One region of the Lysinibacillus sp. JK80 genome, then DNA from elsewhere that is predicted to be linked to it. Evidence: a T-box and tRNA genes for the amino acid it is inferred to sense, from the RefSeq annotation. Region 1 holds a T-box; the other regions hold tRNA genes.
The links. The T-box of region 1 lies ahead of tyrS (tyrosine--tRNA ligase). A T-box ahead of a tRNA ligase gene usually reads a tRNA of that ligase, here a tRNA-Tyr.
Positions count from the first base shown of each region.

Region 2: it encodes a tRNA-Tyr, which carries the amino acid that the T-box ahead of tyrS (tyrosine--tRNA ligase) is inferred to sense. The anticodon was not compared.
Region 3: it encodes a tRNA-Tyr, which carries the amino acid that the T-box ahead of tyrS (tyrosine--tRNA ligase) is inferred to sense. The anticodon was not compared.

Region 1 covers NZ_CP058997.1:125,240-135,925, forward strand. The annotation lists gene trpE (anthranilate synthase component I) at 1-359, shown strand, start outside; partial or broken gene HXV90_RS00635 (anthranilate synthase component II) at 356-927, shown strand; gene HXV90_RS00640 (hypothetical protein) at 974-1,456, opposite strand; gene HXV90_RS00645 (hypothetical protein) at 1,460-1,912, opposite strand; gene rpmG (50S ribosomal protein L33) at 2,063-2,212, shown strand; gene HXV90_RS00655 (5-formyltetrahydrofolate cyclo-ligase) at 2,325-2,918, shown strand; gene HXV90_RS00660 (YqgQ family protein) at 2,911-3,120, shown strand; gene HXV90_RS00665 (LTA synthase family protein) at 3,401-5,296, shown strand; T-box leader at 5,551-5,792, shown strand; gene tyrS (tyrosine--tRNA ligase) at 5,934-7,148, shown strand; gene HXV90_RS00675 (DUF2759 domain-containing protein) at 7,204-7,383, opposite strand; gene HXV90_RS00680 (MBL fold metallo-hydrolase) at 7,553-8,197, shown strand; gene HXV90_RS00685 (DUF2626 family protein) at 8,273-8,515, opposite strand; gene HXV90_RS00690 (helix-turn-helix transcriptional regulator) at 8,633-9,343, opposite strand; gene comGA (competence type IV pilus ATPase ComGA) at 9,671-10,686, shown strand, end outside; gene HXV90_RS00700 (hypothetical protein) at 10,665-10,686, shown strand, end outside.
Region 2 covers NZ_CP058997.1:3,890,870-3,901,555, forward strand. The annotation lists gene HXV90_RS19520 (S-layer homology domain-containing protein) at 1-1,885, opposite strand, end outside; tRNA gene HXV90_RS19525 (tRNA-Leu) at 2,525-2,605, opposite strand; tRNA gene HXV90_RS19530 (tRNA-Cys) at 2,653-2,726, opposite strand; tRNA gene HXV90_RS19535 (tRNA-Gly) at 2,735-2,809, opposite strand; tRNA gene HXV90_RS19540 (tRNA-Gln) at 2,815-2,889, opposite strand; tRNA gene HXV90_RS19545 (tRNA-His) at 2,894-2,969, opposite strand; tRNA gene HXV90_RS19550 (tRNA-His) at 3,005-3,080, opposite strand; tRNA gene HXV90_RS19555 (tRNA-Trp) at 3,093-3,166, opposite strand; tRNA gene HXV90_RS19560 (tRNA-Tyr) at 3,180-3,263, opposite strand; tRNA gene HXV90_RS19565 (tRNA-Thr) at 3,273-3,348, opposite strand; tRNA gene HXV90_RS19570 (tRNA-Phe) at 3,361-3,433, opposite strand; tRNA gene HXV90_RS19575 (tRNA-Asp) at 3,449-3,524, opposite strand; tRNA gene HXV90_RS19580 (tRNA-Met) at 3,528-3,602, opposite strand; tRNA gene HXV90_RS19585 (tRNA-Val) at 3,629-3,704, opposite strand; tRNA gene HXV90_RS19590 (tRNA-Glu) at 3,720-3,794, opposite strand; tRNA gene HXV90_RS19595 (tRNA-Ser) at 3,819-3,910, opposite strand; tRNA gene HXV90_RS19600 (tRNA-Asn) at 3,916-3,992, opposite strand; rRNA gene rrf (5S ribosomal RNA) at 4,009-4,124, opposite strand; rRNA gene HXV90_RS19610 (23S ribosomal RNA) at 4,237-7,164, opposite strand; rRNA gene HXV90_RS19615 (16S ribosomal RNA) at 7,346-8,897, opposite strand; gene HXV90_RS19620 (nucleotidyltransferase-like protein) at 9,245-10,132, opposite strand; gene HXV90_RS19625 (YgzB family protein) at 10,282-10,632, shown strand; gene perR (peroxide-responsive transcriptional repressor PerR) at 10,655-10,686, opposite strand, start outside.
Region 3 covers NZ_CP058997.1:2,827,257-2,837,942, forward strand. The annotation lists gene HXV90_RS14185 (hypothetical protein) at 1-451, opposite strand, end outside; gene HXV90_RS14190 (nitric oxide synthase oxygenase) at 503-1,549, opposite strand; tRNA gene HXV90_RS14195 (tRNA-Glu) at 2,119-2,190, opposite strand; tRNA gene HXV90_RS14200 (tRNA-Asn) at 2,192-2,268, opposite strand; tRNA gene HXV90_RS14205 (tRNA-Ile) at 2,275-2,348, opposite strand; tRNA gene HXV90_RS14210 (tRNA-Gly) at 2,353-2,426, opposite strand; tRNA gene HXV90_RS14215 (tRNA-Phe) at 2,432-2,507, opposite strand; tRNA gene HXV90_RS14220 (tRNA-Ser) at 2,514-2,606, opposite strand; tRNA gene HXV90_RS14225 (tRNA-Ala) at 2,620-2,695, opposite strand; tRNA gene HXV90_RS14230 (tRNA-Pro) at 2,711-2,787, opposite strand; tRNA gene HXV90_RS14235 (tRNA-Arg) at 2,803-2,879, opposite strand; tRNA gene HXV90_RS14240 (tRNA-Lys) at 2,898-2,970, opposite strand; tRNA gene HXV90_RS14245 (tRNA-Gln) at 2,984-3,058, opposite strand; tRNA gene HXV90_RS14250 (tRNA-His) at 3,068-3,143, opposite strand; tRNA gene HXV90_RS14255 (tRNA-Trp) at 3,192-3,265, opposite strand; tRNA gene HXV90_RS14260 (tRNA-Tyr) at 3,270-3,353, opposite strand; tRNA gene HXV90_RS14265 (tRNA-Thr) at 3,361-3,436, opposite strand; tRNA gene HXV90_RS14270 (tRNA-Asp) at 3,445-3,520, opposite strand; tRNA gene HXV90_RS14275 (tRNA-Val) at 3,525-3,600, opposite strand; rRNA gene rrf (5S ribosomal RNA) at 3,612-3,727, opposite strand; rRNA gene HXV90_RS14285 (23S ribosomal RNA) at 3,795-6,722, opposite strand; rRNA gene HXV90_RS14290 (16S ribosomal RNA) at 6,905-8,456, opposite strand; gene HXV90_RS14295 (SLC13 family permease) at 8,845-10,686, opposite strand, start outside.

The sequences.
Region 1 (10,686 bases):
ATAAATATGTGATGCATATGGTATCTGAGGTTATTGCCGAATTGCGAGATGACCTCCATGTACTGGATGTACTTCGTGCTTGTTTACCTGCTGGTACAGTGTCAGGGGCACCAAAAATTCGGGCCATGCAATTGATTAATGAATTAGAACCAGTAAAGCGTGGGGTGTATGCGGGAGCAGTAGGCTATATTTCGACAACTGGTGATATGGACTTGGCCCTCGCGATTCGCACGATGCTCATTAAGGATCAAAAGGCACATGTACAGGCAGGAGCAGGTATTGTTTATGATTCGATTCCATTGTCAGAATATGAAGAAACACTGAATAAGGCACGTGCCCTATTGGAGGTAAAAAAATGATTTTAATCATAGATAACTACGATTCTTTTACCTATAATTTATTTCAGCAAATCAGTATGCTTGGAAAAAGCGTCAAGGTCGTACGGAATGATGCCATTACTATAGAAGAAATTCAAAAACTGTCGCCAGAAGCCATCATTTTATCACCAGGGCCAGGAACGCCAAATGAAGCAGGGATAACGATAGAGGTCATCAAGGAACTCTGTCAAAAATTCCCTATTTTAGGTATATGTCTTGGGCACCAATCGATAGGTCAGGCTTTTGGCGCAAATATAGTACAGGCAAAAATATTATGCATGGAAAGCTGTCCCCATTACAATACGAGCAAACAGGTTTATTTGCCCAATTAGATGGGGATATCGAGGTTATGCGATATCATTCACTTATTATTGAAGAACAAACTTTACACAAGGATTTTAAAATACTCGCCACAGCGGGTGATGACGGAGAAATCATGGCCATTCAACATAAAGAATATCCACTTTATGGGCTGCAGTTTCATCCTGAATCAATCGGCACAAAAGAAGGTAGTATGATGATGCAAGCCTTTCTAGAAAGTATAGCGTAATAAAAAAGCTGTCGCCTCATATATGAATGGGCGACAGCTTTTTATGTTATTGTTTCTTACCTGTAATTAAATTAGCTATTTCTTCTAAAGTCATGGCAGAATTGACTTCATAGGAGCCGATTTGTAAGCTTCTAGCATATTTAGGGTTAGCGAGTAGTAACTCCATTTCAACACTATTGGTAATAATGCCACCGTCTTCAAGTTTTTGGGCCACACTATAGGGTGTGATACCACTATAGATTTGCAGAGACATCGTTGTTACATCTGTATCTGCTTCTTCATCAGCTTGTTCAGATGCATCTGTTGTAGAAGTTTTTTCAGTCGTATGTACTTGCTTTAATTGATCCTTTAACGAGGCAATTTCCTGATTGGCCTTACTTAATTTGTTTTGTAGTTCTTTTACCTGTTGTTGATTGGAAAATTCCTTAGTAGGAAGACCAATATTTACATCGAAGCGGTTTGCTAGTGCAAGCAATGCCCCAACAAGAAAAATGGCTATACCAAATGCACGAATGGCAGACTTATTCATCAATCAACGCCCCCCGTTTGCAATCACTTGCCGAACTTGCTCTTCTGTTAAATTTGAGCGAATACTAATATCTGCTACAGAAAGACCCTGTTTATTTAATTCAAGTACCTGACTAATAATAATTTGATGAATCGGTTTTGCTGGTGCTGTTGTTTGTCCAACTTTTGAACTCTGTGCAGCCTGTTGAACGGCCTGCATGACTTGGTGCACTTTAGGATCTTGACCTTTTGGAGGGATACTTGATTTTGATTTCACTTGGAACTCTGGCTCTAGTAAAAGTTCTTCCTCCACAATCTTAAGGCGACGTTTTAAATTATTCGTTTCTTGGAAGATGGAGATAGATAATTCTTCGACATCTTGTTCGATTTTTTTCGAGCTATTTTTGAAAAAGAACGAAACGATGATCAGAAAAATGCCAATACTCATTAATACGATGGATAAATCCAATAGTTTCACCTCAATGTAGTATGTAATTATAAGATATTTTACCATATGCAAACTTAATATGAAATGAAGGTAGATTTTTTTTCAGTTTATGTTATAATAGGTTAGTCGTATAAATCATGCTCAAATTTAAATTCTTGATATAGAGTGGGAGGGTTAATGATGCGCGTAAATATTACTTTAGCTTGCACAGATTGCGGCGAACGTAACTACATTTCTAAAAAGAACAAGCGTAACAATCCAGAGCGTCTTGAACTTAAAAAATATTGCTCTCGCGAGAAGAAATACACTCTTCACCGTGAAACTAAGTAATCGCTCATTAAGCCAAAACCACAAGTGGTTTTGGCTTTCTACATTTTATCACATCATTCAATGTAACAATTCCAGGAGGATATGAAGTTTTACGATATAGGAGGTAGCCTAGATGGATAAAACAACTTTACGAAACACGGTACGCCAAGCCCTTGCAACTATGACGGATGAAGACTATCATCGTCAATCATTAGCTGTGTTAAACAAGGTGCTACAGGAACCATATATAATAGAAGCAAATACAATTGGCATGACCATTTCAAATAAGCCAGAAGTCGACACAATTCTTATAATTGAGGAATTATGGAAACTAGGTAAAAAGGTCGCAGTTCCTAAATGTCACCCAAAAACAAGAGAAATGTCATTTTATGCCATTGAATCATTTGCACAGCTTGAAACTGTATATATGCATTTGCGTGAGCCCATTCCAGCAAAAAGTGAGTTTGTTGACGCAAATGAGATGGATATCATTGTTGTACCAGGCGTTGTTTTTGATCCATACGGTTATCGAATCGGCTATGGCGGTGGTTATTATGACCGCTATGTATTAAACTATAATAAGGGTAAGCTGATGTCGCTGCTCTTTGATGAGCAAATCATTGATTGTGTTCCTACTGAAGCACATGATTGCCCAGTAGATATCATTGTGACGCCCACAAAACGTATTGACTGTGTTGCACAACGAGGAGCGAATGAAAATGGATAAAATGCTAGATATTTATGAACTCTTGAAAACATATGGTACCTATATTTATACACGTGATCCTATTGGCGATTTGATGTTGATGGAGGATGAAATACGTGAGCTCTATAAAGCGAATGTACTAGATATAAAAGATTATCAAATGGCTCTACTGCTTATTCGACAAGAAACAACAAGACTTCGTATGGAAGAGCATAAAAAGTAATGTTTGAAATATAATGTAATTGGGTATTGTAAAATTAATGTAACATGTATGTAATATTCTTAAAAACAGTGGGTTTCCGCTGTTTTTATGTTTTTACGAAACTTTTTACAATGCAAAACGTATATATAGATATCTGGTGCATAGAAAGAGCAGGGAGAAAAAATTTTCCCTAAGATATGTGTTGATTATCTGTTAAAAAAGGATTAAGATATATTTTGTTTCCGTAACAAAATGTAAATAATTATTATTTTTTTGTAAGGAAGTAGGGAGGATGTTAGGAATGAAATCAATAAAGTGGCCTAAACATTCATTTATGATACTAGCAATTATAGCAACTTGGATCAAAACGGTCATTGTTTACCACACAAGCTTTGAAATGAAAATTGAAAATGCAATGCAACAGTTTATTTTATTTATTAATCCATTAAGCTTCTTGCTATTTACGTATGGTTTATCACTATTCTTTAAATCAGCAAAAGCTAGAAATCGTTATTTGATTACGGTCAGCGTTATTTTGTCCATTGTTTTATACGGAAATGTAGCGTTCTATCGATTCTACAATGATTTTATTACGCTACCAGTATTATTCCAAACAAGTAACTTTAGTGACTTAGGAACATCAGTAGCAGCCATTGTTGAGCCTTGGGATGTATTATATTTCGTTGATGTCGTTATCTTAATCTTAGCGAATAAATTTTTACCAAAAATGAAAGATGCATTTAAAGTGAATATTGAATTCCGTCGTGCATTCTTTGTGCTTGCAATAGCAATGACATTCTTAAATTTAGGCTTAGCAGAAACTGAGCGTCCACAATTACTAACACGTAGTTTTGACCGCGAATTATTAGTAAAAAACATTGGTACGTACAATTACCACTTGTATGACATTTATATTCAATCTAAATCATCTGCACAACGTGCGTTAGCCGATGGTAGTGAACTAGTAGAAGTGAACAACTATATACGTTCTAATCAGGCTGCTGTAAATCCAGAGATGTTTGGGAAATATAAAGGTCGTAACCTGATTGTGGTATCGATGGAGTCATTACAAAACTTTGTCATTAATAATGACATGAATGGTCATGAAATTACGCCATTCTTAAACTCTTTAACAAAAGATAAAGATACGTATTATTTCAGTAACTTCTATCACCAAACAGGGTTAGGAAAAACATCTGACTCGGAGTTTATTGTTGAAAACTCACTGTTTGGTTTAGGTCGAGGTGCTGTATTCTTCACGCATGGTGGAAATACGTATAATTCAATGGCTGAACGCCTTGGAGAAAATGGATACTTTACAAATGTCATGCACCCTAATAATAAATCATTCTGGAATCGTGACATGATGTATCAATCGTTAAAAATTAATAAATTCTACGATATAGATTCATATACTGTGGAAGAGGGGCAAGCTGTAAACTGGGGAATGAAAGATGTTCCATTCTTAGAGCAATCAGCTGCTTTAATGAAGGATATGCCTCAGCCATTCTACTCTAGACTTATTACTTTAACGAACCATTATCCATTTACATTGGATCCAGAAGATATTATGATTCCTGAATATGATTCAAATTCAGGTACATTAAATCGTTACTTCCAAACAGTACGTTATATGGATGAGGCTTTAAAAGACTTCTTCCAACAGTTAAAAGATCAAGGTGTCTATGATAATTCTATTATTGTGATGTATGGGGATCACTATGGTATTTCTGAGAACCATAATAAAGCAATGGCACAATATTTAGGAAAAGATCAAATTACACCAATGGATAATGCAATGCTTCAAGAAGTACCTTTATTCATCCACATCCCAGGAGCTGGCGATGGAAAAGAAATGACTGAGATTTCAGGACAAATGGATTTACGTCCAACGATCTTACACCTTCTTGGCGTTGAAACGTCAAAAGATATGCAAATGGGGGCAGATTTATTTTCTCCAGAGCATGAGGACTTTGTAGTCTTCCGTGATGGACGTTTTATTACAGATAAATACGTCTATGCTGGTGAAGCTTGCTATGACAAAGCAACTGGCGAAGAAATAGATGGTGAGCCATGTCAGTCTTATGCTGATCGTGCTACAATGGAGCTAGAAAATTCTGATGCCATCATTAATGGAGACTTACTTCGCTTCTATGACGAAAAAACAGGTAATTTAAAGCAGGATTCAGTTAAATAATCAAAGAGAGATCTCGTATAGGGATCTCTCTTTTTATTGCTGATAAAAAAGAATTAGTCTCAAGCACTATTCATAAAATTTTTTTGTGAATCCTATGCTAAAGAAAACACTTTTCGCAATGTTTTACAACACTATGCAACGTCAATACACTTTATTGAACATTTCTTTTTATTGACAAATAGCAAGATATGATTATAATAAGTGTAAATATCTGCATAACGAAGATTTGTTTTTCGCATTTCGGAGTATAAGAGTGAAAGGCATCGAAAAGAACGAGTAACTTTAATGGAACTGACAGAGAGTAGCCGGTTGTTGAGAGGCGCAAGGGGATATTAAAGTGAATACATCTTGGAGCTGCGTACCGAAACTATAGTAGGCTACGACGGGGTTGCATCCGTAATCATTGCAAAAGTATCGCTATGGCTGTACTTGTTGAGGAGAGCTATGTGAATAGCTCTCGAAAAAAGGTGGTAACACGTTTATCTACGTCCTTTAGGAATTTCCTAAAGGCGTTTTTTTTATGCCTTCTAAGCCAAAACGTGTAAAGCTATTAAAGCCTTGTAAACAAAATCGGTACCCCATTTACTCTTATAGAACTTGCAATATTAATATTTAATATTACAAGGAGATGTTTCGTATGTTTTTAACACCAAAGGAGCAAATAGCGATTATCAAGAAGGGTGCTAACAAGATCGTTGATGAACAGGATTTATTTGAAAAATTAGAGCGATCGTATAAAGAACAGCGACCTTTAACGATTAAGCTAGGGCTCGATCCGTCCGCACCAGATATTCATTTAGGTCATGCGGTTGTTCTACGGAAAATCAAGCAAATGCAAGATTTAGGCCATCATGCAGTTATTGTTATCGGTGATTTTACAGGACGAATTGGCGATCCTACAGGTAAAGCTAAGGGGCGAATAGCCTTAAATGACGATATAGTGAAGAAAAACGCCCAAACTTATTGTGAGCAAATTTTTAAAGTACTAGATCCGAACAAGACAACGGTTCGTTTTAATAGTGAATGGTTAGCGAAGCTGTCCTTTGAAGAAGTCATCAAGCTAGCAGCCACAACATCTGTTGCTCGACTTCTAGAGCGCGAAGATTTTCAGAAACGTTACCAACAGCACATCCCAATTGGTATACATGAGTTTTTCTACCCACTTATGCAAGCATATGATTCAGTAGAACTTGAGGCAGATATAGAGTTAGGTGGAACGGATCAGACGTTCAATATTTTAATGGGACGCACCTTACAAAAGCATGGAGGATTAGAAAAACAAATTGCTATTTTTATGCCCTTACTAGAGGGGTTAGATGGTATTGAAAAAATGAGTAAGAGTTTAGGTAATTATATTGGCATCAATGAAGCACCTGAGATTATGTTTAAAAAGGTGATGGAAGTACCAGATACTTTAATTATCAAATATTTCGAATTAGCAACAGATGAGCATCCACTACAAGTGCAGGCTATTCAAGATAGACTACAAAAGGGAGAGAATCCCCGCGATTTGAAATTCCTATTAGCAGAAATTATAACGGCTTTATACCATGGATCTACAGCAGTGGAGGAAGCAAGAGCTTATTTTGAAGCAGCATTTCAAAAAAAGGAAATACCAAAAAACATTCCTATACTGCTCTTAGAAATTGATAAGGAAAGAATCGTGGATATCATTCCACAACTAGTGACAATGGGTTTTATTCAAAGTAAGAGTGAGTTTTTGAGGTTAATCAAGCAAAAAGGAGTATCCTTGAATGGAGAAAAAATGGCGATGGATGACATATCACAAGTATTAATGAATAATGATGTACTACAAATCGGCAAGAAGCGGTTTCTTCAATTCAATAAGTAATAATAGACAAAAAAAGAGCAATCTCCGAAGAGACTGCTCTTTTTCTGTCTGAATTTTAGTGTAATTTTGGTGGGTAACCGCTGTGAACAATCGTCATGATGACGAACCATCCGAATACAGCAGCACTTAATAAGTTGAAAACAACGCTTAATAGGTTCTTTTCTTTAATTGCTTGGAATGTACCAAATACAGCTAAAATCGCTACTAGACCAAAAATAACCATTAATAAGTTCATTAAAAATAGACACTCCTTTCGACATCAGAAAATGAATGTCGCAAACAATATTCCTCCTTAATTGTAAACGTTCTACTTGTTTTTGTCGAGGACTAAAATACTGTAAACTATGAACATTTATCGTCAAATTGTGGCAAAGCCTGTATAATAGGAAGTTGAGGTGATAACTATGATGAACGTACGAAGTTATTCTCTTGGTCCCGTCCAAACGAATTGCTATATCGTATCGAATAAAGAAAAAGAATGTATCGTATTTGATCCAGGTGAAGAGGCGGAGCGTCTAATTAAAACAATCCGTAGCAACGGCTTAAAACCTCTTGCTATCTTTTTAACACATGCCCATTTTGATCATATAGGGGCAGTAGATGCAGTGCGTGAGGTATTTGACGTTCCTGTATGGATTCATGAAAAGGAAGTTAGTTGGCTAGCAGATCCAACGAAGAATGGCTCTAGTAAATATCCTGCATTACCAGATTATAGGGTAGCTGCACCAGCGCAAGATACAATTATCAAAAAAGAACAGCAAATTGAAATAAGTAATTTTGTGTTTCAAGCTGTTTTTACACCTGGGCATTCACCGGGGAGTATTTCTTATATCTTTGAAAACGACGGTTTTGCCATCGTGGGAGATACGTTATTTGAACAAGGTGTAGGACGTACAGATCTATTAGGGGGATCAACCAAAATTTTATTGGAATCTATCCATAATAAACTGTTGACATTACCTGAGGATACTATTATCTATCCTGGACACGGTAATTATACAACGGTAGGCGCAGAAATGGAGACAAATCCTTTTTTAAATGGATTTTAAAACATGGATAATAAACTGTTTTAGCACATAAAAAAGCGTATCTCACCGAAAGTGAGATACGCGATTTTGTTTGTATTAATGACCGCCACCAGGTACGTGAATGAATGTTGTATAGTACGTGAAGCCAGCGAAGAATACAGTTAAATATGCTCCGAAAATGTACATGTACATACGTTCTGAAAGGTTTAAGAAGCCTAATAATAAGAATAAACCTGTATTACCTAAGAATAATAGCGATACCTCGTTCATACCTCCAAGGTAGAACATAACGGCAAAAATACCTGTCCAGAATGCCATAACTTTATACATATTATCCATGAAATTTCCCCTCCTTTTGCCCACGACACAATAATCTCTTACTCATTATAAATGATATGAAAGGTGTCTGTAAACTGGAACTTCTCCATGTTTGTGACAAACAAATGGATTTTTAATCTAGCTATCGATTTCTGTCACGTTTATTTCATATTTACATAAATCGCAATTATGTATCATACTTTCCATTTGCACAAATTCATTGTTCGTAAACAATGCATCTAATTGCCCTTTTAAATAGGATTCATGTAATGAACAAACAATTTCAGAATAGGCTGTCAGTTGCTCCTGGAATGGACAATTGAAGATGGAGAAGATAACTTTTTTTCCTTGCTCAGTTTGTTGAATCTGTGGAATATAGCCAATTAAAGCGGCATTGTCCGTTAATAGCTGAAGTTTTTCATCGAAGGAAAGAGAATTACTTAATGTCAATTCAGCACTCATATAATTTTTCATTTGCTGGTAGCCGTCTTGGTAGCTAATTTCCTGGCACTTTGTTAATGCAGATGGACCAAAGTCTTCAATTAATTGTATCGTCCATTTTAATAAACGATCTTCATCACGTCTTGGAAAAGTAAGAGATACGCCTTTTTCTGAAGCTTTATAAACACGTCCAGGTCTGCCACCTTTACCTGTTTTTACATAGTCAGCTGTAATAATATTTATTTCTGAAAGCTTCGTTAAATGAAGTCGAGCAACGTTTGGATGGATACCGAATTTATCAGCAATATGTTGTACAGTAACTGTTTTTTTCTCTTGCAATATGTACTCATAAATAGAGTATCTTGTTTCATCCGCTAGTGTACTAGTAATTTTTAATGGATGGATCATGAGCTTCACCTCTTTAATTAATTATAAAAATTATGTTCGTCTACCAAGTGTTAGGAAAATAATCATGTTGATACTATTATATTGTATTATTGAAAAAGATACAGTTCATTTCGGCATAAATATTAATTTTTTCATGTATTTATATTCTTTTTTAGTGGAAAATTGCACTTTATCCACATTTTTATAGCAAAAAACATTATTGGCAGAAAATTAACTTATAAATTTTTATTTTCTGAAAAGGGCTTTTCTCGTGGCGAGTTCCTCCTTATACTAGGAAATAACGAATAGAGCGGTCATATTCGAATGAACTAAAAGAGAGGTGCATATATGCAGAATTTTGAAACAGTTGTTGAACAAAAATGTGAGCAACTTTTACTAAAGGCCTATCATTTTGGAGCATCCGATTTATTGCTAGTTCCAGGAAACATAAAGTATCGGATCTATTTTCGAAAATATGATAAACTTCTCCACGCTGGTGAGCTACCTCATGAACTTGCAGAAAGAATGATCTCTTACTATAAATTTCTTGCAGAATTAGATATTAGTGAGCGTCGTAAACCTCAAAGCGGTGCCTTTCAAAAGGCAATGGAGCAAAATTCTTATTCGTTTCGTGTATCCACACTGCCTTCTGTATTTTTAAAAGAAAGCTTAATTATTCGTTTACTTCTCCAAAATCATGCATTTCCACTAACTTCCCTAAGCTTTTCCAAAAGCGCAGCTTACCAACTCATGGAGCTGGTACAAAACCGACAAGGTCTTCTGTTTTTTACGGGAGCAACCGGCTCTGGCAAGTCTACTTCACTTTATTCCCTCATCCACTACTGTTCCACAGAATTGAATCGACATGTGATTTCTTTAGAAGATCCTGTAGAAAACAGCCAAGCCAATTTACTTCAAATTCAAGTCAACGAGCGAGCAGGCGTTACATATGCTGCAGGATTAAAAGCCATTTTGCGCCATTCACCTGATGTCATTATGATTGGTGAAATTCGCGATAGAGAAACAGCAAATATTGCCATCCAAGCTTCTCTAACAGGGCATTTAGTTGTCTCCACTATTCATGCAAAAGACTCCATTAATTGTCTCTATCGTTTAATGGATTTAGGTGTGTCGATAGAGGAGCTTCGTCAAACGGTTATCGGTATAGTTGCCCAAATGCTTGTTCAAACCTCAGCTATACATGAAGAACGTCGAGCTATCTTTGAGATATTACATGATGACCATCTATCAAGAGCCATCACCGCTATCAAAGATAAGGGCAATTACAAACTTCCTTATGATTTAACATTAATGGGACAAAAAGAATTAGTGGAGAGCCTATATGCAGTTACAAACATACATCG
Region 2 (10,686 bases), 900 kb from region 1:
AGTTTCCTGCACCTAAGCCAATAATTTCTGTTGCTAATAAAGGTACATTCGTCCAACTTGTGTCTGTAACTAGTTTATATTGATATTTCTTACTTGCATTTAAACCTGTAATCTTACCATCATTTCCTACTAAAGTTGGAGACACCCCTTGTAAACCCTTTGGTGCTGATGGTGCTACGGGAACTGTTGTATCAATAGACCCGCTACCTGAGTTATCAGATGACGTATCGGATAAATCTGGGTTTTTTGTTCCAGCAATTCGTTCGACATTGCCTTTTACAGAATTATAATTTTGAATTATATCAGCAGGTTTTGAACCTGTTGGAATAACAAGGTTGCCAATTTTGGTTTCTGTTCCTATTGTAACTTTTGTTTCTCTATTAAGTGTTTCAAGATTACTTACTCGACCGATTGTTTGCAGATTTACATTTGCACTTGTCATAAGAGATAGATTAACAATGTCACTTTTACCAGATAATTTAACCTCACCTGTAGTTGTTACTTGTAAAGAAGTTACATTTGAGTTAATGACAACGTCAGTAGCTCCCTGGACAATCAATACTTTAGGAAGCACCACTGAACTTCCAGCAGTTAATATTGCATTGCTATTAACAACAATCTCTCCTACTGTAGATGCTCCAGATGTTTTCGATAGGAAAATAACATCAGCATTTTTATCCACACCCACATCACCCAATTGAAATTCACTGAAAACTACTCTTCCTCTTACTTTAGTTTCATTCGCAGCTATAGGTAAGTTATTCATAGATGCAACCTTTGCTCCAAAAGATTTATATGCATTAGTTTGATTTGCTAGTTGCAAAGTATCATCAATCGTCGTTTTACCTTCCACTTTCAAGAATTCAGAGTAGAAAGAATTCTCAACGCCTTTACCAACATGTAAATCGCCTTTAATGGTGATATTCTTCATTGTGATGTAATCGCTATTTACAATGACAGTAGAATCGATAGTTGCACCTTTTCCATCAAAGACAGCATGATTTACATAGGGGTTATTAGTATCAGTACTTGGTGTACCTTTTGCAGTTAATTCAATAGATTGTATTTGTTCAATTTTATTCTCTTTTATAGTTAGTTTTAAGTTGGCACCTTTTAATGTCGCTAGATTACTCGGATTAATCCATTTCTTTTGATCATCTGAAAGTGTGTATGTACCTTCAGAAGTCACCAGTGTCTCATCTGTAATATTGGAGATCGTCTCATTCAAATGAACAGGAACAGGTGTTATTTTGTTTTCACTACGGTAAATGAACGCTGCTAGTTGTCCACGAGTCACACTTTTATTAGGCGAAAATGTTGTTGGGGTTGTTCCGGATGTGACTTCATTTTCAATCAATACCCCAACATAATTATTAAACCAATCATCTTGACTCACATCTGTAAAGTTTATTTTTTGTTGAGAATTTTCTGATTTTAAATCATAGGCTAATGAGATGATTTTTGCCATCTGTGCTCGATTCACAGGATCATTCGGTCTGTATTCACCTTCAGATCCCACAATAATTCCTTTATCGGCTAATGCAGCAATATATTTATAGAAACTATGCTTTTCAGAGACATCTTTAAATCCTGGGTTCTTAATATTAGTTGTATCTAAATCTAATGCAAGTGCGATGATTTTTGCAGCATGGGCGCGAGTTAAAGGTTCGTTTGGACGGAAAGTACCATCTTCATAGCCACTTATAATATTACGTGCATGTAAACTATTTACTGCTTCATAAAAGTATGCATTTGACTGTACATCTTTGAATTTAGTTGCAGCTGCGTTAGCATTTGGTATCACTGTCACTAAACTACCTACCACAACAGATGCTGTAACTGTAGATGCTATTATCTTGTTAAAATTTTTATTCTTTTTTTTCATAATCTCACATTCTTTCCCTCATTATTGATGGTGACTTATTTACTAATAAATAGTAATTTGCGATATATCTTTTTGTATGTTTTTTTAAATTGGAATATCTCCCTTTCTTATTATAATTCCACAATGGTTTTTGGGTAGTTATTACCAAATATTTTAGATATATCCTTTTTTACTTTCCATTTTAGAGAAATTAGTCTACCTATCATACAAATGTGGTAAAAATATTTTATAATAAATAGTAAAATTAATATATATAAATTTTCAATTAATAGAACAAAAATTTTAGTTCAACTTCATGCATGACCCATACGTTGTGATTGATGTTTTCATGTTTCATTGATACAAAACATTTCTTAATGCCACTTGTTTCTAAGTGAAGGAAGAAACTAAACTCTGTCTTGTCATTTTTTGCTTTTAAGAGGGAAGTACACATTAATTTATCAGTTAACGTTACCATAATGAACCTAGATTATATTAAATAACTTAAGTTTGCTAATACAGCGCAAAATATAGCTGCTGTAAAGGCAAAATATGACCCATTCAGTCCTCCGCTCCTTTATCTATGTTTATATACTTTCTATAATTTTTTACAACAAAAAAAGAACCCCTGATATATCAAGGATTCTTCGTTGTAATTGATACCGGTGGTCGGGGTCGAACCGACACTCCAAAGGAACACGATTTTGAGTCGTGCGCGTCTGCCAATTCCGCCACACCGGCATAATGGAGATAAAAAAAATCGGATAAACCGATTAACAGTTAAAATATGGAGGCGGCAACCGGATTTGAACCGGTGATAAGGGTGTTGCAGACCCGTGCCTTACCACTTGGCTATGCCGCCGTCATACATGGAGCGGAAGACGAGGTTCGAACTCGCGACCCCCACCTTGGCAAGGTGGTGTTCTACCACTGAACTACTTCCGCAAAAATGGCTGGGGTACTAGGATTCGAACCTAGGCATGACGGAATCAAAATCCGTTGCCTTACCGCTTGGCTATACCCCAACAATGGGGCGACTGATGGGAATCGAACCCACGAATGCCGGAACCACAATCCGGTGCGTTAACCACTTCGCCACAATCGCCATTGTATTATGATGTTTATTAATTTTATATGTGATGGGGCGACTGATGGGAATCGAACCCACGAATGCCGGAACCACAATCCGGTGCGTTAACCACTTCGCCACAATCGCCATAAAATTAATTGGCAGGGGCAGTAGGAATCGAACCCACACCAAAGGTTTTGGAGACCTCTATTCTACCGTTGAACTATGCCCCTAAAATAATAAAACTGGTGGAGGGGGACGGATTCGAACCGCCGAACCCTAAGGAGCGGATTTACAGTCCGCCGCGTTTAGCCACTTCGCTACCCCTCCGGGAAAATCTGGTGCCGGCTATAGGAATCGAACCCACGACCTACTGATTACAAGTCAGTTGCTCTACCTGCTGAGCTAAACCGGCAAAAAAACAAGATGGGTCAGGACGGAATCGAACCGCCGACACTTAGAGCTTCAATCTAATGCTCTACCAACTGAGCTACTGACCCATATTTTAAAGTAAATGGCGGTCCCGACCGGGATCGAACCGGCGATCTCCTGCGTGACAGGCAGGCATGTTAACCGCTACACCACGGGACCATTTGGTTGCGGGGGCTGGATTTGAACCAACGACCTTCGGGTTATGAGCCCGACGAGCTACCACTGCTCCACCCCGCGATAATACTATAATGTTGTAAAAATAATGGTGGAGGATGACGGGCTCGAACCGCCGACCCTCTGCTTGTAAGGCAGATGCTCTCCCAGCTGAGCTAATCCTCCATCTGGGTATTGAATTGGTGACCCCTACGGGATTCGAACCCGTGTTACCGCCGTGAAAGGGCGGTGTCTTAACCACTTGACCAAGGGGCCATCGTTTGGAACACATCAAAGTGCTGGCGGAGAGTAAGGGATTTGAACCCTTGAGACAGTGTTAACCGCCTACACGATTTCCAATCGTGCTCCTTCGGCCACTCGGACAACTCTCCAAGAATGGCTCCGAAGGCAGGACTCGAACCTGCGACAACCTGATTAACAGTCAGGTGCTACTACCAACTGAGCTACTTCGGAATAATTTTAGTATATAGCCTAGCGACGTCCTACTCTCACAGGGGGAAGCCCCCAACTACCATCGGCGCTAAAGAGCTTAACTTCCGTGTTCGGTATGGGAACGGGTGTGACCTCTTTGCCATCATCACTAGACTATTTGAAAGACAATACTTATTATAACATATCTTATAAAAATTACAAGTATATTCTAATATTTTATTCTTTCAAAACTGGATAAACGGTGCATTGAATGTTTCAAACTTTTTTGGTTAAGTCCTCGATCGATTAGTATTCGTCAGCTCCATGTGTCACCACACTTCCACCTCGAACCTATCTACCTCATCGTCTTTGAGGGATCTTACTTACTTGCGTAATGGGAAATCTCATCTTGAGGGGGGCTTCATGCTTAGATGCTTTCAGCACTTATCCCGTCCACACATAGCTACCCAGCGATGCCTTTGGCAAGACAACTGGTACACCAGCGGTGTGTCCATCCCGGTCCTCTCGTACTAAGGACAGCTCCTCTCAAATTTCCTACGCCCACGACGGATAGGGACCGAACTGTCTCACGACGTTCTGAACCCAGCTCGCGTACCGCTTTAATGGGCGAACAGCCCAACCCTTGGGACCGACTACAGCCCCAGGATGCGATGAGCCGACATCGAGGTGCCAAACCTCCCCGTCGATGTGGACTCTTGGGGGAGATAAGCCTGTTATCCCCGGGGTAGCTTTTATCCGTTGAGCGATGGCCCTTCCATGCGGAACCACCGGATCACTAAGCCCGTCTTTCGACCCTGCTCGACTTGTAGGTCTCGCAGTCAAGCTCCCTTGTGCCTTTACACTCTACGAATGATTTCCAACCATTCTGAGGGAACCTTTGGGCGCCTCCGTTACCTTTTAGGAGGCGACCGCCCCAGTCAAACTGTCCGCCTGACACTGTCTCCTGCCCCGCTAAGGGGCATGGGTTAGAATTTCAATACAACCAGGGTAGTATCCCACCGACGCCTCCTTCGAAGCTGGCGCTCCGAGATCTCTGGCTCCTACCTATCCTGTACAAGTTGTACCAAAATTCAATATCAGGCTACAGTAAAGCTCCACGGGGTCTTTCCGTCCTGTCGCGGGTAACCTGCATCTTCACAGGTACTATAATTTCACCGAGTCTCTCGTTGAGACAGTGCCCAGATCGTTACGCCTTTCGTGCGGGTCGGAACTTACCCGACAAGGAATTTCGCTACCTTAGGACCGTTATAGTTACGGCCGCCGTTTACTGGGGCTTCAATTCGCAGCTTCGCTTGCGCTAACCACTCCTCTTAACCTTCCAGCACCGGGCAGGCGTCAGCCCCTATACGTCACCTTACGGTTTTGCAGAGACCTGTGTTTTTGCTAAACAGTCGCCTGGGCCTATTCACTGCGGCTCTCATGCGCTTGCACGCTCAAGAGCACCCCTTCTCCCGAAGTTACGGGGTCATTTTGCCGAGTTCCTTAACGAGAGTTCTCTCGCACACCTTAGGATTCTCTCCTCGACTACCTGTGTCGGTTTGCGGTACGGGCACCTCTCACCTCGATAGAGGCTTTTCTTGGCAGTGTGAAATCAGGAACTTCGTCCATACGGACTCGCCATCACAGCTCAACGTTATAGTGTGCGGATTTGCCTACACACACGCCTTACTGCTTGGACGCGCACAACCAACGGCGCGCTTACCCTATCCTACTGCGTCCCCCCATTTCTCAAACGGTGAGGAGGTGGTACAGGAATATCAACCTGTTGTCCATCGCCTACGCCTATCGGCCTCGGCTTAGGTCCCGACTAACCCTGAGCGGACGAGCCTTCCTCAGGAAACCTTAGTCATACGGTGGACGGGATTCTCACCCGTCTTTCGCTACTCATACCGGCATTCTCACTTCTAAGCGCTCCACCAGTCCTTCCGATCTGACTTCAACGCACTTAGAACGCTCTCCTACCACTGACATCGTAGATGTCAATCCACAGCTTCGGTGAATCGTTTAGCCCCGATACATTTTCGGCGCAGCGTCACTCGACCAGTGAGCTATTACGCACTCTTTAAATGATGGCTGCTTCTAAGCCAACATCCTGGTTGTCTGTGCAACGCCACATCCTTTTCCACTTAACGATTACTTTGGGACCTTAGCTGGTGGTCTGGGCTGTTTCCCTTTTGACTGCGGATCTTATCACTCGCAGTCTGACTCCCGTGTATAAATATCTGGCATTCGGAGTTTGTCTGAATTCGGTAAACCGGGATGGCCCCCTAGTCCAAACAGTGCTCTACCTCCAGTATTCTCATCACGAGGCTAGCCCTAAAGCTATTTCGGAGAGAACCAGCTATCTCCAAGTTCGATTGGAATTTCTCCGCTACCCACACCTCATCCCCGCACTTTTCAACGTGCGTGGGTTCGGGCCTCCAGTAAGTGTTACCTCACCTTCACCCTGGACATGGGTAGATCACCTGGTTTCGGGTCTACGACCACGTACTATTTCGCCCTATTCAGACTCGCTTTCGCTGCGGCTCCGCCTTCTAAAGCTTAACCTCGCACGTAATCGTAACTCGCCGGTTCATTCTACAAAAGGCACGCTATCACCCATTAACGGGCTCTAACTACTTGTAGGCACACGGTTTCAGGATCTCTTTCACTCCCCTTCCGGGGTGCTTTTCACCTTTCCCTCACGGTACTGGTTCACTATCGGTCACTAGGTAGTATTTAGCCTTGGGAGATGGTCCTCCCGGATTCCGACGGAATTTCACGTGTTCCGCCGTACTCAGGATCCACTCAGGAGAGAACGAACTTTCGACTACAGGGCTTTTACCTGCTCTGGCGGACCTTTCCAAGTCGCTTCATCTAACTCGCTCTTTTGTAACTCCGTATAGAGTGTCCTACAACCCCAAGAGGCAAGCCTCTTGGTTTGGGCTCTTCCCGTTTCGCTCGCCGCTACTCAGGGAATCGATTTTTCTTTCTCTTCCTCCAGGTACTTAGATGTTTCAGTTCCCTGGGTCTGCCTTCAAGACGCTATGTATTCACGTCAAGATACTACGCGATTAAACGTAGTGGGTTCCCCCATTCGGAAATCTCCGGATCAAAGCTCACTTACAGCTCCCCGAAGCATATCGGTGTTAGTGCCGTCCTTCTTCGGCTCCTAGTGCCAAGGCATTCGCCGTGCGCCCTTAATAACTTAACCAAGTTATTAAGCCTATAAAAAACTTAAAAAATAAATGTGTTTGTTACAATTTCAATGTCGTTTTATCCAGTTTTCAAAGAACAAGTTTTGAAGTGTTTCATTCAGATAGAATGAACCTTCAAAACTGAACGCAAAACGTAATCTTACAAACCCAAGGTTTGTATTCCGAAATAATCCTTAGAAAGGAGGTGATCCAGCCGCACCTTCCGATACGGCTACCTTGTTACGACTTCACCCCAATCATCTATCCCACCTTCGGCGGCTGGCTCCAAAAGGTTACCTCACCGACTTCGGGTGTTACAAACTCTCGTGGTGTGACGGGCGGTGTGTACAAGGCCCGGGAACGTATTCACCGCGGCATGCTGATCCGCGATTACTAGCGATTCCGGCTTCATGTAGGCGAGTTGCAGCCTACAATCCGAACTGAGAACGACTTTATCGGATTAGCTCCCTCTCGCGAGTTGGCAACCGTTTGTATCGTCCATTGTAGCACGTGTGTAGCCCAGGTCATAAGGGGCATGATGATTTGACGTCATCCCCACCTTCCTCCGGTTTGTCACCGGCAGTCACCTTAGAGTGCCCAACTAAATGATGGCAACTAAGATCAAGGGTTGCGCTCGTTGCGGGACTTAACCCAACATCTCACGACACGAGCTGACGACAACCATGCACCACCTGTCACCGTTGCCCCCGAAGGGGAAACTATATCTCTACAGTGGTCAACGGGATGTCAAGACCTGGTAAGGTTCTTCGCGTTGCTTCGAATTAAACCACATGCTCCACCGCTTGTGCGGGCCCCCGTCAATTCCTTTGAGTTTCAGTCTTGCGACCGTACTCCCCAGGCGGAGTGCTTAATGCGTTAGCTGCAGCACTAAGGGGCGGAAACCCCCTAACACTTAGCACTCATCGTTTACGGCGTGGACTACCAGGGTATCTAATCCTGTTTGCTCCCCACGCTTTCGCGCCTCAGCGTCAGTTACAGACCAGAAAGTCGCCTTCGCCACTGGTGTTCCTCCAAATCTCTACGCATTTCACCGCTACACTTGGAATTCCACTTTCCTCTTCTGCACTCAAGTCCCCCAGTTTCCAATGACCCTCCACGGTTGAGCCGTGGGCTTTCACATCAGACTTAAAGGACCGCCTGCGCGCGCTTTACGCCCAATAATTCCGGACAACGCTTGCCACCTACGTATTACCGCGGCTGCTGGCACGTAGTTAGCCGTGGCTTTCTAATAAGGTACCGTCAAGGTACAGCCAGTTACTACTGTACTTGTTCTTCCCTTACAACAGAGTTTTACGATCCGAAAACCTTCTTCACTCACGCGGCGTTGCTCCATCAGGCTTTCGCCCATTGTGGAAGATTCCCTACTGCTGCCTCCCGTAGGAGTCTGGGCCGTGTCTCAGTCCCAGTGTGGCCGATCACCCTCTCAGGTCGGCTACGCATCGTCGCCTTGGTGAGCCGTTACCTCACCAACTAGCTAATGCGCCGCGGGCCCATCCTATAGCGACAGCCGAAACCGTCTTTCAGTCTTTTGCCATGAAGCAAAAGAGATTATTCGGTATTAGCCCCGGTTTCCCGGAGTTATCCCAAACTATAGGGTAGGTTGCCCACGTGTTACTCACCCGTCCGCCGCTAACGTCAAAGGAGCAAGCTCCTTTTCTGTTCGCTCGACTTGCATGTATTAGGCACGCCGCCAGCGTTCGTCCTGAGCCAGGATCAAACTCTCCATAAAAGAAATTTGATTAGCTCAAATTGTTTTGCTGGCATCATGTTTGATGTCCAAAATTTTCGTTTTGTTCACTAGCAAAACTAGCTACTTAAAACTTTATTGATTACGTTTTGCTTGTTCAGTTTTCAAGGTTCATTATTTAAGTCGTTTTTCAGCGACTTCTTTATATTAACATCTCACTCAAAACATGTCAACAACTTTTTAAAAAAGTTTTTTGTGTTTTACTGAGTTATTCGTTTATGTCTTAGCGACAATTAATATAATACAATACTAAGATATTATTCGTCAACTACTTTTCTAAAAAAATATCGAGGTATTTTTTAGATACCTCGATTACAAGCATACTACAGTCATTGTCCCATTTCTAGAGCATCTTTATTTACCTTGTAATGACGGTGAAATATCCTATCATTTTTCGCTGCAATGGGTTCAATTTGAATATAGCCTTTATCCACTAGATACTCAACAAACACTTCTAAATCCACTGAGTAGTTAACAAGTTCATGATGATCATGTAATTCCTGAATAGTCCACATTTCTTTTGTTTGCATGACTTCTAATATATGCTGTGCCCCATCTCGTGTACGAGAGTGGATTAAAAACTCACTTGCTAAAAACAACAATTCTAAGCGCTTTTCTATTGGCTCATTACTTGTCACTAGCTCTTCATACAGCTTATAGATGGCTGGCTCGATTTTTTTCACCTGTGCCCAAACAGTTACTTCAGGATACAGGCCACTATCGATAATAGATAGGCGGCCTAGATGATGTAGGGAATCCACAACGTGATTATAAGCATCTAAGTAACTTCCTTTATCAAAGTATTCTTTCCCCTCCAAATAGCGACGAATTAACTTTGAAAATTGAATACCTGTTTTAATTTTACGACCACTATACGGAAATTCCTGCAATTCTATTTTTAGTTTATGCAGAAATTCATTCCGATCAAATAATACTCTACCGAAGAATATCCAATCAACAACCTTTCTATTTGAACCGATGAGTAACCATTTTCGAATTAATTTCTCCGTAACAGTATGTAGAGCGATTTTATTTCCTTCATATAAGTAATGTTTTGAAAAGACTGGTTGCTCTGCTTCTTTTACGATAATGAGTAAAACCGTATCAAATGTATCTGTAACGTTACTTTGTTCTTCACGCTTTTCCACTAAAATTACGCCTAATGTATTCGACTGACTCGCACGTTCTTGATATATCGGACGCAGTACTTGCTCCATGTTCAGCCCTCCTTTATTTATATAGGTTGTTTTGTTCCGTTAAAAATTCGACATACTCTAAAAGTATTCCTTCTTTCATTCAGTTCAAAGCTAAAATACTTTGCCCTTATATGTTATAGTAGATTTTAGATTGGGAGGCAAGATGAAATATGAAACCTTATAAAAGTAAAATTAATAAAATTCGTTCATTCGCATTAGCACTAATCTTTTTTGGTTTTATTGTCATGTACGGAGGCATTTTCTTTAAAAACAGCCCGATATTAGTTTTAATTTTCATGTCACTAGGTGTTCTTTGTATTATCGGTAGCACAGTTGTATATGCGTGGATCGGATTACTGTCAACAAGAGCTATTCAAGTAGAGTGTCCTAATTGCCATAAACATACAAAGGTTTTAGGCCGAGTAGATATGTGCATGTACTGCAATGAGCCATTAACACTTGATCCTACTCTAGAAGGTAAAGAGTTCGATCAATCCTATAATAAAACAAAAAAATCCTAGCCCTTTTTAAGAGCTAGGATTTTTATTGTACTTTAGCAGTAGCAACTTTACATG
Region 3 (10,686 bases), 2.0 Mb from region 1:
AAAAAATAGGAACAGCCTCTTGTAAAAGCATATAACTATAATAGTAATAGCCTACAAAAGCTTGCTCCTCATAGCCCTTTGGCGTTTCTTTCTCCCACTCCTGCTCATCATTATCCTCATTTTCTATCCACAAATAGTTGACGTCTAATAGCTCCTGCATATTTTTAACAGTATTGACTGGGTCGAGATAATCCTTGGTAATAGCATGTGCCACAGCTAAATATAACTGTACCTCTTGTAAGGAGACAGCCTCTAATTTTTTACGAGTAAGCTTTTTTAGCAGGACAAGCAAAACCCATGGTGTCACCTGCCACAGTGTACCTTGATGTTCAATTAATTCAGCTAGTTGTGTGTATTGCTCCTGTTCTATCAGCTTAGGAATGGCTGTACCTCTACCATAAGGTGTCGTCAATTGTCTCCATGGGATATTGGGAATTTGCTGATTTAACATAGTAAGCGCCCTCTCTCATCAAAAGTATTGAAAGTAAACAATTCCTTTACACTAATAGCATGGTTTTTTGTAAAAATAATTTGGTGTATGATAAATATTTACATAGGGTTTATGGAATATATGAGTTGTGGCAGGGGAAAGTGGTGGGATTAACCATGTCCAGTTGCCTGTAACTTCTCTTCCTGTTGATTTTTCTGCCTCCTCAAACAATTTAAACTGCTGAGCTGCTGTATGATGATCAACAATGCTCACACCATCTTCTTTAAATGAGTGAAGAACAGCAATATTAAGTTCTACTAAAGCACGATCACGCCAAAGAGACGCATGTTTGGTTGTATCAAGATTAAAAATCTCTGCAATTGCAGGTAACATATTATAACGATCATGATCTGCTAAATTTCGTGCACCAATCTCTGTTCCCATATACCAGCCGTTAAATGGAGCTGCTTGAAAATCAATTCCAGCCATTTGAAAACGCATACTCGAAATAATAGGTACGGCATACCACTTCATTCCTAATTTCTCCACATCGATTGACTCTGGATGACGGATTGAGACCTCTACTATATTTTCTTCAGGAATTACAAACATTTGAGGAGCACGATTATCCACCTGTATAACGAGTGGTAGTACATCAAAATCAGTTCCTTTACCCCTCCATCCTAACGACTCACACACTTTTGTAAATTTAATGGACTGTGAATCTCCAATAATGCCTGCATCTGTTTCATAGCCTGCATAACGAATTAGTTGATGATTCCAAATCCGTACTCTATCTGAAGCAAACACTGTTATAGTTGGACGAATTTTCCCATGATTTGTCGCATAATCAATATGTTCTAGTAATTTTTGAAAAATAGCCTTTTCATCTAAAACATCACGTGCATCCACCACATGCAGTGACTGCCAAAACAGACGTCCAATACACTTATTGCTATTTCGCCATGCCACCCGTGCGCCAAAAACTAGCTCCTCTGTTGTTGGGTGATATTCACCTGCATCCTTAACTGCCTGTAATCTATTCTTTAACCAAAGTTCTGATTCATTTTGTTCTGTCTGATATAGACTTAAAAATTGCTGTATCTCCTGTATATTCATATCGATTCCTCCACTTATCCTCATATTAGAGGAACAAAACAACAAGCACCATGAAAATAGTAATTGAAAAAACATACATATTTTATATATGAAATAGTTTGTTCATATTTACTCTATAGACTCTCTTTGTAAGAGAATGTAAGGGAGAAAGATTTTAATTAATATAAAAAGGCTACAGTAGTCATGTAGCCTTTTTCAGGGGGTTGTAGAACAAAGAAATCAATAGAATTTTTGTAAATGGTGAAAAAGCTATACGTTCTGGGCTACTTACTTGCTGCTGTTGCTTCGCTTTCGCATAGAGCAGAACCAGTTTCACAAATTCTCTGGCCAGGATTTCGCCTGTATCGCTATACTAGAGAAGTCAAGCAGCCTTCACAAAAGTATTGACCATGGAAGTGTACGTGGTAAGTGAAACGGCTTATAGGAGCCCATAGTAAGATGCTAAGGGAATTAAATTCAGTCCCTCACCTTGCAAATAGGTCTTTTTCTGCTATTGCATTATCTTTTATCGTTTAAAGAACAGGAGAATAGAAAAAAGCATGTAACACACATCTGTGCTACATGCTTGATGACCCGTACGGGATTCGAACCCGTGTTACCGCCGTGAAAGGGCGGTGTCTTAACCACTTGACCAACGGGCCGTGGCTCCGAAGGCAGGACTCGAACCTGCGACAACCTGATTAACAGTCAGGTGCTACTACCAACTGAGCTACTTCGGAATAATATGGGCCTAAATGGACTCGAACCATCGACCTCACGCTTATCAGGCGTGCGCTCTAACCAGCTGAGCTATAGGCCCATTTTGGAGCGGGTGATGAGAATCGAACTCACGACATCAGCTTGGAAGGCTGAGGTTTTACCATTAAACTACACCCGCAATAATGGTGGGTCAGGACGGAATCGAACCGCCGACACTTAGAGCTTCAATCTAATGCTCTACCAACTGAGCTACTGACCCGAAAAATGGAGGAGGTAGAGGGATTCGAACCCCCGCGCGGTGTTACCCGCCTGTCGGTTTTCAAGACCGATCCCTTCAGCCAGACTTGGGTATACCTCCAAAAATATTACAATGGTGGAGCCTAGCGGGATCGAACCGCTGACCTCCTGCGTGCAAGGCAGGCGCTCTCCCAGCTGAGCTAAGGCCCCATTTATCATGAAAGATGGTCGGAATGACAGGATTCGAACCTACGACCCCTTGGTCCCAAACCAAGTGCTCTACCAAGCTGAGCTACATTCCGTAAACATGATTTTATTGGCGCGCCCGACAGGAGTCGAACCCATAACCTTCTGATCCGTAGTCAGACGCTCTATCCAATTGAGCTACGGGCGCATGTTAATTAAAAAATGATGAGCCATGAAGGACTCGAACCTTCGACCCTCTGATTAAAAGTCAGATGCTCTACCAACTGAGCTAATGGCTCGTGAAATTAAAAATGGCTGGGGTACTAGGATTCGAACCTAGGCATGACGGAATCAAAATCCGTTGCCTTACCGCTTGGCTATACCCCAATTTTAAAATGGGGCGACTGATGGGAATCGAACCCACGAATGTCGGAACCACAATCCGATGCGTTAACCACTTCGCCACAATCGCCACTATATAGATTATATTAGCTGTATTATGAACGAGTACCTCAATACCTGGCAGGGGCAGTAGGAATCGAACCCACACCAAAGGTTTTGGAGACCTCTATTCTACCGTTGAACTATGCCCCTAAAATGGTGGAGGGGGACGGATTCGAACCGCCGAACCCTAAGGAGCGGATTTACAGTCCGCCGCGTTTAGCCACTTCGCTACCCCTCCAAGGGAATGGTGCCGGCGATAGGAGTCGAACCCACGACCTACTGATTACAAGTCAGTTGCTCTACCAACTGAGCTACACCGGCAATAATAATGGCGGTCCCGACCGGGATCGAACCGGCGATCTCCTGCGTGACAGGCAGGCATGTTAACCGCTACACCACGGGACCAAAATGGTGGAGGATGACGGGCTCGAACCGCCGACCCCCTGCTTGTAAGGCAGGTGCTCTCCCAGCTGAGCTAATCCTCCACAAAAAATAAGCGAAGCGACGTCCTACTCTCACAGGGGGAAGCCCCCAACTACCATCGGCGCTAAAGAGCTTAACTTCCGTGTTCGGTATGGGAACGGGTGTGACCTCTTTGCCATCATCACTTCACTTATTCAGCTGAAAGACTTATTCTTTCAAAACTAGATAAACGATACATTGAAAGTTTCAAACTTTTTTGGTTAAGTCCTCGATCGATTAGTATTCGTCAGCTCCATGTGTCACCACACTTCCACCTCGAACCTATCTACCTCATCGTCTTTGAGGGATCTTACTTACTTGCGTAATGGGAAATCTCATCTTGAGGGGGGCTTCATGCTTAGATGCTTTCAGCACTTATCCCGTCCACACATAGCTACCCAGCGATGCCTTTGGCAAGACAACTGGTACACCAGCGGTGTGTCCATCCCGGTCCTCTCGTACTAAGGACAGCTCCTCTCAAATTTCCTACGCCCACGACGGATAGGGACCGAACTGTCTCACGACGTTCTGAACCCAGCTCGCGTACCGCTTTAATGGGCGAACAGCCCAACCCTTGGGACCGACTACAGCCCCAGGATGCGATGAGCCGACATCGAGGTGCCAAACCTCCCCGTCGATGTGGACTCTTGGGGGAGATAAGCCTGTTATCCCCGGGGTAGCTTTTATCCGTTGAGCGATGGCCCTTCCATGCGGAACCACCGGATCACTAAGCCCGTCTTTCGACCCTGCTCGACTTGTAGGTCTCGCAGTCAAGCTCCCTTGTGCCTTTACACTCTACGAATGATTTCCAACCATTCTGAGGGAACCTTTGGGCGCCTCCGTTACCTTTTAGGAGGCGACCGCCCCAGTCAAACTGTCCGCCTGACACTGTCTCCTGCCCCGCTAAGGGGCATGGGTTAGAATTTCAATACAACCAGGGTAGTATCCCACCGACGCCTCCTTCGAAGCTGGCGCTCCGAGATCTCTGGCTCCTACCTATCCTGTACAAGTTGTACCAAAATTCAATATCAGGCTACAGTAAAGCTCCACGGGGTCTTTCCGTCCTGTCGCGGGTAACCTGCATCTTCACAGGTACTATAATTTCACCGAGTCTCTCGTTGAGACAGTGCCCAGATCGTTACGCCTTTCGTGCGGGTCGGAACTTACCCGACAAGGAATTTCGCTACCTTAGGACCGTTATAGTTACGGCCGCCGTTTACTGGGGCTTCAATTCGCAGCTTCGCTTGCGCTAACCACTCCTCTTAACCTTCCAGCACCGGGCAGGCGTCAGCCCCTATACGTCACCTTACGGTTTTGCAGAGACCTGTGTTTTTGCTAAACAGTCGCCTGGGCCTATTCACTGCGGCTCTCATGCGCTTGCACGCTCAAGAGCACCCCTTCTCCCGAAGTTACGGGGTCATTTTGCCGAGTTCCTTAACGAGAGTTCTCTCGCACACCTTAGGATTCTCTCCTCGACTACCTGTGTCGGTTTGCGGTACGGGCACCTCTCACCTCGATAGAGGCTTTTCTTGGCAGTGTGAAATCAGGAACTTCGTCCATACGGACTCGCCATCACAGCTCAACGTTACAGTGTGCGGATTTGCCTACACACACGCCTTACTGCTTGGACGCGCACAACCAACGGCGCGCTTACCCTATCCTACTGCGTCCCCCCATTTCTCAAACGGTGAGGAGGTGGTACAGGAATATCAACCTGTTGTCCATCGCCTACGCCTATCGGCCTCGGCTTAGGTCCCGACTAACCCTGAGCGGACGAGCCTTCCTCAGGAAACCTTAGTCATACGGTGGACGGGATTCTCACCCGTCTTTCGCTACTCATACCGGCATTCTCACTTCTAAGCGCTCCACCAGTCCTTCCGATCTGACTTCAACGCACTTAGAACGCTCTCCTACCACTGACATCGTAGATGTCAATCCACAGCTTCGGTGAATCGTTTAGCCCCGATACATTTTCGGCGCAGCGTCACTCGACCAGTGAGCTATTACGCACTCTTTAAATGATGGCTGCTTCTAAGCCAACATCCTGGTTGTCTGTGCAACGCCACATCCTTTTCCACTTAACGATTACTTTGGGACCTTAGCTGGTGGTCTGGGCTGTTTCCCTTTTGACTACGGATCTTATCACTCGCAGTCTGACTCCCGTGTATAAATATCTGGCATTCGGAGTTTGTCTGAATTCGGTAAACCGGGATGGCCCCCTAGTCCAAACAGTGCTCTACCTCCAGTATTCTCATCACGAGGCTAGCCCTAAAGCTATTTCGGAGAGAACCAGCTATCTCCAAGTTCGATTGGAATTTCTCCGCTACCCACACCTCATCCCCGCACTTTTCAACGTGCGTGGGTTCGGGCCTCCAGTAAGTGTTACCTCACCTTCACCCTGGACATGGGTAGATCACCTGGTTTCGGGTCTACGACCACGTACTACTTCGCCCTATTCAGACTCGCTTTCGCTGCGGCTCCGCCTTCTAAAGCTTAACCTTGCACGTAATCGTAACTCGCCGGTTCATTCTACAAAAGGCACGCTATCACCCATTAACGGGCTCTAACTACTTGTAGGCACACGGTTTCAGGATCTCTTTCACTCCCCTTCCGGGGTGCTTTTCACCTTTCCCTCACGGTACTGGTTCACTATCGGTCACTAGGTAGTATTTAGCCTTGGGAGATGGTCCTCCCGGATTCCGACGGAATTTCACGTGTTCCGCCGTACTCAGGATCCACTCAGGAGAGAACGAACTTTCGACTACAGGGCTTTTACCTGCTCTGGCGGACCTTTCCAAGTCGCTTCATCTAACTCGCTCTTTTGTAACTCCGTATAGAGTGTCCTACAACCCCAAGAGGCAAGCCTCTTGGTTTGGGCTCTTCCCGTTTCGCTCGCCGCTACTCAGGGAATCGATTTTTCTTTCTCTTCCTCCAGGTACTTAGATGTTTCAGTTCCCTGGGTCTGCCTTCAAGACGCTATGTATTCACGTCAAGATACTACGCGATTAAACGTAGTGGGTTCCCCCATTCGGAAATCTCCGGATCAAAGCTCACTTACAGCTCCCCGAAGCATATCGGTGTTAGTGCCGTCCTTCTTCGGCTCCTAGTGCCAAGGCATTCGCCGTGCGCCCTTAATAACTTAACCAAGTTATTAAGCCTATAAAAAACTTAAAAAAATAAATGTGTTTGTTACAATTTCAATGTCGTTTTATCCAGTTTTCAAAGAACAAGTTTTGAAGTGTTTCATTCAGATAGAATGAACCTTCAAAACTGAACGCAAAACGTAATCTTACAAACCCAAGGTTTGTATTCCGAAATAATCCTTAGAAAGGAGGTGATCCAGCCGCACCTTCCGATACGGCTACCTTGTTACGACTTCACCCCAATCATCTATCCCACCTTCGGCGGCTGGCTCCAAAAGGTTACCTCACCGACTTCGGGTGTTACAAACTCTCGTGGTGTGACGGGCGGTGTGTACAAGGCCCGGGAACGTATTCACCGCGGCATGCTGATCCGCGATTACTAGCGATTCCGGCTTCATGTAGGCGAGTTGCAGCCTACAATCCGAACTGAGAACGACTTTATCGGATTAGCTCCCTCTCGCGAGTTGGCAACCGTTTGTATCGTCCATTGTAGCACGTGTGTAGCCCAGGTCATAAGGGGCATGATGATTTGACGTCATCCCCACCTTCCTCCGGTTTGTCACCGGCAGTCACCTTAGAGTGCCCAACTAAATGATGGCAACTAAGATCAAGGGTTGCGCTCGTTGCGGGACTTAACCCAACATCTCACGACACGAGCTGACGACAACCATGCACCACCTGTCACCGTTGCCCCCGAAGGGGAAACTATATCTCTACAGTGGTCAACGGGATGTCAAGACCTGGTAAGGTTCTTCGCGTTGCTTCGAATTAAACCACATGCTCCACCGCTTGTGCGGGCCCCCGTCAATTCCTTTGAGTTTCAGTCTTGCGACCGTACTCCCCAGGCGGAGTGCTTAATGCGTTAGCTGCAGCACTAAGGGGCGGAAACCCCCTAACACTTAGCACTCATCGTTTACGGCGTGGACTACCAGGGTATCTAATCCTGTTTGCTCCCCACGCTTTCGCGCCTCAGCGTCAGTTACAGACCAGAAAGTCGCCTTCGCCACTGGTGTTCCTCCAAATCTCTACGCATTTCACCGCTACACTTGGAATTCCACTTTCCTCTTCTGCACTCAAGTCCCCCAGTTTCCAATGACCCTCCACGGTTGAGCCGTGGGCTTTCACATCAGACTTAAAGGACCGCCTGCGCGCGCTTTACGCCCAATAATTCCGGACAACGCTTGCCACCTACGTATTACCGCGGCTGCTGGCACGTAGTTAGCCGTGGCTTTCTAATAAGGTACCGTCAAGGTACAGCCAGTTACTACTGTACTTGTTCTTCCCTTACAACAGAGTTTTACGATCCGAAAACCTTCTTCACTCACGCGGCGTTGCTCCATCAGGCTTTCGCCCATTGTGGAAGATTCCCTACTGCTGCCTCCCGTAGGAGTCTGGGCCGTGTCTCAGTCCCAGTGTGGCCGATCACCCTCTCAGGTCGGCTACGCATCGTCGCCTTGGTGAGCCGTTACCTCACCAACTAGCTAATGCGCCGCGGGCCCATCCTATAGCGACAGCCGAAACCGTCTTTCAGTCTTTCACCATGAAGCAAAAGAGATTATTCGGTATTAGCCCCGGTTTCCCGGAGTTATCCCAAACTATAGGGTAGGTTGCCCACGTGTTACTCACCCGTCCGCCGCTAACGTCAAAGGAGCAAGCTCCTTTTCTGTTCGCTCGACTTGCATGTATTAGGCACGCCGCCAGCGTTCGTCCTGAGCCAGGATCAAACTCTCCATAAAAGAAATTTGATTAGCTCAAATTTTGCTGGCATCATGTTTGATGTCCAAAATTTTTGTTTTGTTCACTAGCAAAACTAGCTACTTAAAACTTTATTGATTACGTTTTGCTTGTTCAGTTTTCAAGGTTCATGTTTTGCTTTATTTTAGCGTGTCACCCTGGCGACTTGTATAATACTACACCCTTATTTTTAAAAGGTCAACACTTTTTAATAAAAAACTTTATTATTTTTATTACCAAAGTAAAACTTCCTATATTAGTAACTATAAAATCTATTCACAAGCTAGTTCAATATTAGACCATGAACTAGAAAATAATTTTATCATAATTTCCTACAAAAAAATAATAGATCTTTAAAAAAACAAAAAACTCGGTAAAGAAACCGAGTTTTTAAAATGGGAAAAAGAACGGGATGGCTATCATCATCACAATAAACATAACAAGCTGTAACGGAACCCCTATTCTTACGAAATCCATAAATTTATAGCCCCCCGCCGTCATTACCAGTGCATTCGTAGGGGAAGCAATTGGCGTAGCAAATGCCATACTTGCTGCAACTGCGACTGCAATCATAAATGTTGCGGGACTAACCTCCATTGCAATGGCTGCACTCATGGCAATGGGTGCAAACAATACAGCAGTTGCCGTATTACTAATAAATTGACCGAAAATAGCTGTCAAAATATAAACTCCTATGAGTACACCGTATGGTCCGAAACCACCTAAAGCATTAATAATACCATCAGATAAAATGGTCATGCCCCCTGTTTTTTCTAACGCTGTCGCCATTGGTAACATGGCAGCCACTAACACAATACTTTCAAAATTCATATTGCTATAGGCATCTTCCATGTTTCTCAAGCAGCCTGTTAAAATCATAAGTACAGCACCAATCATCACAGAAATGACAGCAGGGAAAACTTCAAATGCCATCAAAATAATCATGAATAACATAATAATCCCCGCAATTCCAGCTTTGCCTGTAGCTGCTGCCACACTTGCGTGTTCTTTCGGCTGTCCTACAACCACGACATCTTGCGTTTCTCTTGCTAACAAAAGAATTTCATCCCATGCTCCCTGTACTAATATTGCGTCCCCAAATTTTAATTTGTGAGACACCATATCCTGAAGCTTGTAACCACCCTTACGATTAATACCAATGATATTTAGATTGTATTTTTCCCGGAACCCAAGGGAACTAACCGTTTCATTGATAAAGCTCGAATTTGGGGTAAGCAATACCTCTGCAATACCCAGATGCTTCGATACCAATTCATCGGCTTCTCCTTCAACTAATCCTTGCATCTCAAGATGATAATCCTCAACAAAACGCCGAATATCCTCTATTTCTCCTTGAACATATAACTCATCCTTGGCATGAATGACACTAGTTGGTCCTGCCATTTCTTGATAAGTCATCGGTAGTAAATTAATGCCCTCCTGTGATTTCCGATGAATTTTCATCATACAAAGCATATACTTAGCTGGTAGTTTTAATTCCGCTAACGATGTTTCAATAATAGGTGACTCCTCAGGAACGGAGATTTTAAATAGACGATTATTTAAATCATATTGTTTAATAATTTTTTTCGGCGAAAGTTTATAGCCTTCATTGGTCTGTGTACGGTTTTGATCCTTTGGTAATAAAATATTTCTTACAAGTACTAAATAGGAAATGCCAGCAATCATCCCCACGATACCAATAGGAGTTACTTCAAAAAAGCCAAGTTTGTTATAGCCTCGATCAACCAATAACTGACTGACAATTAAATTGGTTGGGGACGCAATCAGTGTCATCAGACCAGAAAGACTTGCTACATAGGAGAGTGGTAGTAGAAATTTAGAAGGGCTGACTTTCATACTTATTGCTATACTTACAACGATTGGCATCATTAAGGCGACAGTACCCGTATTACTCATAAATGCACCAACCGACCCTACAATAATAAGCAGTAGCACAAATAACTTCAGCTCACTATTGCCTGACCATTTTAGTAAGAGTTGCCCCGCCATGCCTGCCAGGCCCGTACGTAAAATCCCTGCACCCACGACAAATAACCCTGCAATCATTAAAACTACAGAGTTTGAAAAACCAGCTAATGCCTCCGCGGGCGTCAAAATATCCATAATGACAAATGCTAATAGTGACACAATTGCTACAAGATCTGCTCGTATTTTATTGGTCACAAATGCGAAAATTGTTGCTCCTAAAATAAGAAATGTTAATGTAAG